Regions from separate parts of the Paenibacillus sp. GD4 genome, predicted to be linked through region 1. Evidence: predicted binding sites of a transcription regulator. Region 1 holds the regulator's gene; the other holds the start of a gene.
What was found. Region 1 encodes LexA, which represses DNA repair genes until DNA is damaged. Its sites were predicted from a motif close to CGAACATATGTTCG; they were not measured.
Positions count from the first base shown of each region.

Region 2: a site for LexA is predicted at 1,680-1,693, ahead of recA (recombinase RecA). Genes of this name have one in related genera too.

Region 1 covers NZ_JAVCYK010000001.1:426,076-430,228, reverse strand. Annotated here, with positions in the region: gene RAC89_RS01945 (MerR family transcriptional regulator) at 1-96, shown strand, start outside; gene glnA (type I glutamate--ammonia ligase) at 187-1,524, shown strand; gene lexA (transcriptional repressor LexA) at 1,841-2,461, opposite strand; gene RAC89_RS01930 (LysM peptidoglycan-binding domain-containing protein) at 2,609-2,974, shown strand; gene RAC89_RS01925 (DUF896 domain-containing protein) at 3,210-3,413, shown strand; gene RAC89_RS01920 (hypothetical protein) at 3,442-3,957, shown strand; gene RAC89_RS01915 (HAD family hydrolase) at 3,999-4,153, shown strand, end outside.
Region 2 covers NZ_JAVCYK010000001.1:31,597-35,749, forward strand. Annotated here, with positions in the region: gene pgsA (CDP-diacylglycerol--glycerol-3-phosphate 3-phosphatidyltransferase) at 1-275, shown strand, start outside; gene RAC89_RS00155 (competence/damage-inducible protein A) at 335-1,582, shown strand; gene recA (recombinase RecA) at 1,768-2,817, shown strand; gene RAC89_RS00165 (RecX family transcriptional regulator) at 2,916-3,608, shown strand; gene rny (ribonuclease Y) at 3,865-4,153, shown strand, end outside.

The DNA of each region.
Region 1 (4,153 bases):
CTGCGTAGAATGCTGAAGCAAGAGCTGCTCGGGGCCAGACGCCCGGGTCAGGTGTCCTTGATTGAGGGACAAATGTCACGCTTTTACAAGAAGTAGGTTTTACCGGAGTACAGAGGGCGGCAGGCACAGGCAGGCTCCTGAAGTGCTCCGTTACCTTTGTACATAGTCTAAGGAGGAGAGATTCCAGTGCCAGACAAGAAGTATACGAAAGAAGATATTCTGCGTATTGCCAAGGAAGAGAATGTAAGATTTATTCGCTTGCAGTTTACCGACCTGCTGGGCACCATCAAGAACGTGGAAATCCCGTTAAGTCAGCTGGAGAAGGCTCTCGACAACAAAATGATGTTCGACGGCTCCTCGATCGAAGGCTACGTTCGTATTGAAGAATCCGACATGTACTTATACCCTGATTTAAATACTTGGGTTGTGTTCCCTTGGGTTACGGAAGATCGCGTTGCCCGTTTGATTTGTGACGTTTATTTGCCGGACGGCCGTCCGTTCCCGGGAGACCCTCGCGGCATTCTGAAGGCGGCGCTGAAGGAAGCCGAAGAGATGGGCTATACAGCGATGAACGTAGGTCCGGAGCCGGAATTTTTCCTGTTCAAGACCGATGAGAAGGGCAACCCGACCATGGAGCTGAACGATCAAGGCGGTTATTTTGACCTTGCTCCTACAGACCTTGGCGAAAATTGCCGCCGCGAGATCGTTCTCACGCTGGAGGAAATGGGCTTCGAAATCGAAGCTTCTCACCATGAGGTTGCTCCGGGTCAGCACGAAATCGATTTCAAATATGCGGATGCCTTGAAGGCCGCTGACCAGATTCAAACGTTCAAGCTTGTAGTGAAAACCGTAGCCCGTCAGCATGGGCTGCATGCCACTTTCATGCCAAAGCCATTGTTCGGTGTGAACGGCTCCGGCATGCACTGTCACCAGTCTTTGTTCCGCGGCAGCGAGAACGCGTTCTATGACGAGAGCGACAAGCTGGGTCTGAGCGCTACGGCCAGACAATATATGGCAGGTATCTTGAAGCACGCGCGCGCGTTCGCTGCGATCACGAACCCTACCGTTAACTCGTATAAGCGTTTGGTACCAGGCTATGAGGCACCTTGCTACGTAGCTTGGTCGGCGAGCAACCGCAGCCCGATGATCCGGATTCCGGCATCCCGCGGCGTGAGTACACGCGTAGAAGTGCGTAACCCGGATCCGGCAGCGAATCCTTACTTGGCGCTGGCGGTTATGCTGAAGGCCGGCCTGGACGGTATCAAGAACAAGACCCAGCTGCCGCCTCCAACCGACCGTAACATCTACGTGATGACGGAAGAGGAGCGCGAAGAGCAGGGGATTCCGAGCTTGCCGGTGAATCTGAAGCAAGCGATCGACGAGCTGCTGCGCGATGACGTCATCTGCGATGCATTGGGCGATCATGCACTGGCTCATTTCGTTGAGCTGAAGGAAATCGAGTGGGATATCTACCGCACGCAGGTTCACGCATGGGAACGCGAGCAGTATTTGACCTTATATTAAGCTAGTGAGACCCGAATGAGATCCTTTTGTGATCTCATCCGGGTCTTTTTCTTTTTTGCCCGATTTCTGCAAATGCACAACAAATGGATTGCGAAAGGGGGGCATTGGTGCATTTGTGCGATTATACAAAAATGTATGGGGAAAGAGGCTGCTGATAGCAATTCACCCCGTATATTGGTGCTTATTCGCAGAAATACGTCTTAAGTGACGATTTTGAAGGCTTCAAAGTTGTACTATTGCAGATTTCGGGAGAGTCTTTCAGTTGCCAATAAAAAACGCTCCTTCTACCGTGAAGTAGATTGGAGCGTTTGTGAGTTTAATGAATATCTCTAAAGAGGCCGATGACTTTGCCGAGAATGGTCACGTGCTTCAAGCGGATCGGCTCCAGTGCGGGATTCTCCGGCTGAAGACGAATGTGATCCTTTTCCTTATAGAAGGTTTTTACAGTCGCCTCGTCTTCCTCTGTCATAGCCACCACGATCTCTCCGTTATTCGCGGTCTGCTGCTGGCGGACGATGACATAGTCCCCGTTGTGAATGCCGGCTTCAATCATGCTATCCCCGATGACGCTCAGCATAAAAACCTTATTGTCGCCAACGAAGTGGCTTGGCAGAGGGAAGTAATCCTCAATGTTCTCCGTAGCGGTGATCGGGACGCCTGCCGTAACTCGTCCGATTAATGGCACGCGGGCAACGGACACCGAATAAGCGCCGTCATTCTCCGTACCGTCCAAAATCTCGATGGCCCGCGGCTTGGTAGGGTCGCGGCGAATTAACCCCTTCTTCTCCAAACGCTCCAGATGTCCGTGTACCGTGGAGCTGGAAGCGAGTCCGACCGCTTCGCCGATCTCTCTAACCGAAGGGGGATACCCCTTGTCCCGAACTTCATTCTTAATGAAATCCAAAATCGCCTGTTGGCGGTTGGAAATCTTGCTCATTCGTATCAACTCCAATTTTGGTAATCATTACTTGGAGTATAACACAGAACCGGAGTTCGTACAAACATGAGTTCGAAAAATCGTTGACACAAACATTTGTTCGTGTTATATTATGAACAGAACAAATGTTTGGGGGGGCGATTACTAATGATTCAAAATCCTACACTTATTCATAGATACAATTCTGCTGACGAGTCCAAGCAGCTACATAGCAAGAAGAAGAACAACGGCTTAAACGCTCGTGTGATCTTTACCGTGACGGCCTTATTGCTTTTCTTATCTTTCGGAGCCTTCGGTGCTTCGCTGTTCGGCGACCAGGACGCTTATGCTGCGACTGAAAGTGAGCCCGAGCAGGCAGTGGTTATCGTGGACCAGGGGGAGACGCTATGGTCGATCGCTACTGAACACGCAACGAAGGGAACGGATGTTCGTGATTATGTGCATGAGCTGAGGAAGATGAACGGGCTGAAGAACAGCAATGTTAAAGTAGGGCAGAAGCTGTTGCTTCCGTGAGTGGGTTTAGCTATGACCATTACAATTTTTAGTTGTGATAATACGCGGGTCTTACTATAAGATGAAGGTGCTGTCGAATCCGAAGCAGCGCCTTTTTTCTATGCTTGGTATTCTCGATCATTCCCCTCTCGTCACTTGACAATCCTACCCCTTAGTGTCAAAGTATTAAGGGACGATGAGGTAAATGCAGGTTTCCTTCATCACCATTGGACAAGTCATAACTTGGAGGGTAGTCATGAGCGAACACGAAAGCGAACACGATGCGAACGTCAAGCGGATTAATGAGCTGGCCCGCAAAGCGAAGGCGGACGGACTCACCGATGAGGAAGTGGTAGAGCGTAACGAGCTAAGAAGGAAATATATCGACGCGTTCAAATCTTCGTTACGATCCCAGCTGGATAACATTAAGTTTGTCGACGATGAGGAAGAGAAAAAATAGGGTAAACGGACAATAAGGGGTATTGGAAATGGCGCGTAACTGGGAACGCATGGTCCGACGCAATCGTAAGATGGCGAACAAGCATCGGCAGAAGTACGGGAAACAACAAATAACCGCTGCGACAACAACGGAGGAGTCTACGGTTTATCGGGGAAGAAGCTGGTTTTTGCCAATCCTGCTCGTGCTGACAGGGATTTTTTGCTTCATTATTTTCCGTGAAACCAGGCAGGACGATAACCTGTACTGGATCACCGGGGGCAGCTACATTTTCCTCGGCTTGTTTATTTTCTGGCTGCGTCGTCCTTATTTGAAGGTAGGGAAGGATTCGATTACTTCCCGCCGGTTTGGCGGAGATCGTACCTTCAAGCATGATGACATTAGCGAGTTTGTGTTTCATAAGGATAGTGTTACTATCGGCTTCAAGGGCAAAAACACCCGTTGGGTGTTCACCCGAATGTTTCACCGCTTCTCCATCGCTTCCATGCAGGAAGGCTTGAAGGAGTTTGCCGGCCGTCATTCGATTCCGGTTAAGAATGAGGCCTAGACAAGTAAACATATTTATGGGTTTTGGGGGAGACAAGGAAAATGGCTATTAAAGCGGTTTTGTTTGATCTGGATGACACGCTGCTGTGGGATGAGCGCAGCGTGAAGGAAGCGTTCGCAGCAACGTGCGAGGAGGCGGCCAAGCATTATGCCATTGAGCCTGCTCATCTTGAGGAAGCGGTTAGAAGTGAAGCCAG
Region 2 (4,153 bases), 390 kb from region 1:
CGATTGTTATCATCAGCCGCGAGTTTGCCGTGACGGGATTGCGCCAAATCGCCTTGCTGGAAGGCCATGTCATGGCGGCCAGCAAGTGGGGCAAATGGAAGACCGGCGTTCAGATTACGGCTATTATCGCGCTTCTCATTAACAATTTTCCATTCGCGCTCATCAATTTCCGATTCGATGTAATAGCAAGCTGGGTGGCTGCCATTATCACCCTGTATTCCGGTTACGATTATTTTGTGAAAAATAAGCATGTCATGAACTTAGATGACGCATAAACAGTAGGCCTCGCCTATTGTTTTTGTATTTTATCCCACGCCGAAAGCGGGTACATAACATGAAAGCCGAAATCATTGCGGTAGGAACCGAATTGCTGATGGGCCAGATCGTCAATACGAATGCACAGTACATAGCCCGTGCTTGCGCGGATATCGGGGTAGGCGTGTATTATCAGACCGTGGTTGGAGATAACCCGGAGAGAATGATGGAAACCTTTCGTATTGCCATGAGCCGAGCAGATGTTGTCATTTGTACAGGGGGGCTTGGACCGACACAGGACGACCTGACGAAGGATGTGCTGGCCGAGCTGGTTCGGCAGAAGCTGGTGCTGCACCGGCCTTCCATGGAGAAGATCGAGGAGCTGTTCCGCAAACGGAACATGCCGATGGTGGAGAGCAATGCCCGTCAGGCATTGATGCCGGAGCACAGCGATCCGCTGCAGAATGACACAGGTCTTGCCGTTGGAGTAGCGTTAACTTTCGAGGGAACACATTTTATTCTGCTGCCGGGGCCACCGAAGGAAATGAAGCCGATGTTCGACCGCTATGCAGCTCCATGGATTCAGTCCAGACTGGAGGGAGTACAGCCGCTGCATTCGGTGATGCTGAAATTTGCCGGAATCGGCGAATCGCTGCTGGAGCATGAATTGATTGATTTAATAAAGGAGCAGACGGATCCTACCATCGCGCCTTATGCAAAGGAAGGAGAGGTAGCGATACGTCTGACTACTAGGGCAGCTACGGCTGCAGAGGCAGAGAGCAGGCTTAAGCCGCTGGAAGAAGAAATTCGCCGGCGTTTAGGACAGCATGTATATGCTTCGGAGGATATTACAATCGAACAGCAAATCGTGCGGATGCTGAAGGAGCGCGGACAGAAGCTGGCTGTAGCGGAGAGCTGCTCCGGCGGTCTGCTGAGCGATATGCTGACGGCCATACCGGGCAGCTCCGCAGCGTTTGCGGGAGGCATTGTCTGTTACTCCAATGAGCTGAAGCATAAGCTCCTGGGGGTGCCTATGGAGCAGCTGGAGGGGCCGTCGGCTCTGGGGGCGATCAGCGAACAGACGGCGAGAACACTCGCAGAGCAGCTGCTTGTTCGGGTGACGGCGGATTACGGCATATCCGTCACAGGGGTTGCCGGTCCGGACGAATCGGAAGGCAAGCCGGTCGGAACTGTCTACGTTGGACTTGCGGTTCGCGGCGGGCAAACGACGGTATTTCCGCTGCAGCTCTCGGGAAACCGGGAATCTATCAAGCTTCGCTCGGCGAAAAGCGCTTTATACCAACTGTGGAAGCTGCTAAAAACATAGTTGCCAATCCATAGAAAGTAAGCTATAATTTCTTATAACGGAAGCACCGTAACAAGTTCATCATCAATTTGTTACGGTTTTTCTTTTGCCACTGATGCGAATGTATGTTCGAAAAAATACTTGGCAACGGGTCAAAAACAAGTTATGATAGAACTATACCAATTTGGAAGAAGGAAGTGAGTTTTTTGGCAGATCGGCGCGCAGCACTGGAAAATGCCCTCCGTCAAATTGAGAAGCAGTTTGGCAAAGGGTCGATTATGAAGCTGGGTGAATCCACCCACATGCAGGTAGAAACGATTCCTAGCGGATCTCTAGCATTGGATATCGCACTCGGTATCGGCGGCTTTCCGCGGGGTAGAATTATAGAGGTCTACGGTCCGGAATCCTCCGGTAAGACCACCGTAGCGCTCCATGCGATCGCTGAGGTACAGAAGGTCGGCGGAACAGCAGCGTTCATCGATGCAGAGCACGCATTGGATCCGCTGTATGCCAGCAAGCTTGGCATTAACATTGACGATTTGCTGCTCTCCCAGCCGGACACGGGCGAGCAGGCGTTGGAGATTGCAGAAGCACTTGTTCGTAGTGGTGCAGTTGACATAATCGTTATTGACTCCGTTGCGGCTCTAGTACCGAAGGCTGAGATTGAAGGCGAGATGGGAGATTCACACGTGGGTCTTCAGGCGCGGCTGATGTCTCAAGCGCTTCGTAAGCTGTCCGGTGCGATCAACAAGTCGAAGACGATTGCAATTTTTATTAACCAGCTTCGTGAGAAGGTAGGCGTCATGTTCGGTAATCCGGAGACAACACCAGGCGGACGAGCTCTGAAGTTCTACTCTTCCGTTCGTTTGGATGTACGCCGAATCGAGACCATTAAGCAAGGCAACGATATGGTAGGTAACCGCACACGCATTAAGGTCGTAAAGAATAAGGTTGCTCCTCCGTTCAAGCAGGCGGATATCGATATTATGTACGGGGAAGGGATTTCCAAGGAAGGAAGCATCATCGATATCGGTACGGAGATGGATATCATTCAGAAGAGCGGCGCATGGTACTCCTTCAATAACGACCGCTTGGGACAAGGCCGTGAGAACTCCAAGCAGTTCCTGAAGGAAAACCCGCATGTTGCTGATGTGATCGAGAAGAAGATTCGCGATAATAGCAATTTGGTGGCTCCTGTCATGTCCAATCAGGATGATGAGGATGAAGAAGAAGAATTGGCATTGCTCGGTGAATAGGGATTAGGAGGAAAGGCACCTGTTGCAGGGTGCCTTTCCTTGTTTAAGTTCGCCTAGGAATTACGGAGCCAGTTTTCAAAGGAAGGAGGGCATGTCCCATGTCTGAGCCAGTGTTAGCTTCAGGGATCATTACCAAGGTAGAACGGCAAGCCCGAGCACAGAACCGATATAACTTGTACATAAACGATCAATATGCCTTCTCCGTACATGAGGATGTCCTGATCAAATATCGCCTGTTTAAGGGCGAAGAAATCGAGAAGGAGCAGTATGAAGCGATAGTACTCGAGGAGGAGCGGCAGAAGGCTTATCTGAATGCCGTACGCCTATTATCCAGCCGCCTGCGGACAGAGCATGAAATCAAAACCCGGTTGAAGCAGAAGAGCTTCTCGGAAGAAATCGTTCAAGAAACCGTGGAGCGGCTGAAAACGGAAGGGTACCTCAATGATTCGATGTTCGCCGATCAGTTGACCCGTCAGCGGCTCCATTCCCAAAAGAAGGGAAGGCATTTTATCAAGCAGGAGCTGCAGCAGAAGGGTGTCAGCAAGGAGCGGATCCAGACGGCGATCAGCCAGGTGGACGAGGAAACCGAATTTCAAATGGCTTATGAGCTGGCGAGCAAAAAGTATCGAAATGAGCTAAAAACGGAGGATCCGCTGAAGACAAGACGGAAAATCGCCGGGTTTCTAGCTCGAAGGGGCTATCCGGGAGGAGTCGTAACCAGGGTGCTTCGTCAGCTGCCGATTGAGGCGGCAGGCGAGGAAGAAGAGTGGACGGAATGGGATGAATCCTAGTTCCCATTCATGTTATTAATGATTAATGGTATTAATCATATGCAATCCCAGTGTATATAGCTTGACAAGATTCTTCGCCAAAAGCTAAAATAATTATTGTATAATCATATTATACGAGGATCCTTACTCCAGTTTATGGATAGGGTTCGCAAAGTAAAATCGCCAATTTTTACTTTTCTTAAGCGTATCAATCGGATTAAACAACCTAATTATCCCAAGCTTACCCCTTGGAGAAGGCAACGAGGAGGTGAACAGGATGCACCCGATCTTTTGGACCCTGATCGTTCTCGTTGTTGGTGTTTCTTGCTTAGGGATTGGTTATTTTATCCGCAAGTCCCTTGCAGAGGCGAAGATTTCTAGTGCTGAACAGGCTGCTGCCCTCATTCGCGAGAACGCGCTGAAGGAAGCAGAGGCACTGAAGAAGGAAACGGTTCTGGAGGCGAAAGATGAAATTCACAAGCTCAGAACCGAAGCTGAAAAAGACATTCGTGAACGTCGAAATGAAGTTCAACGACAAGAGAGACGATTGTTGCAAAAAGAGGAAT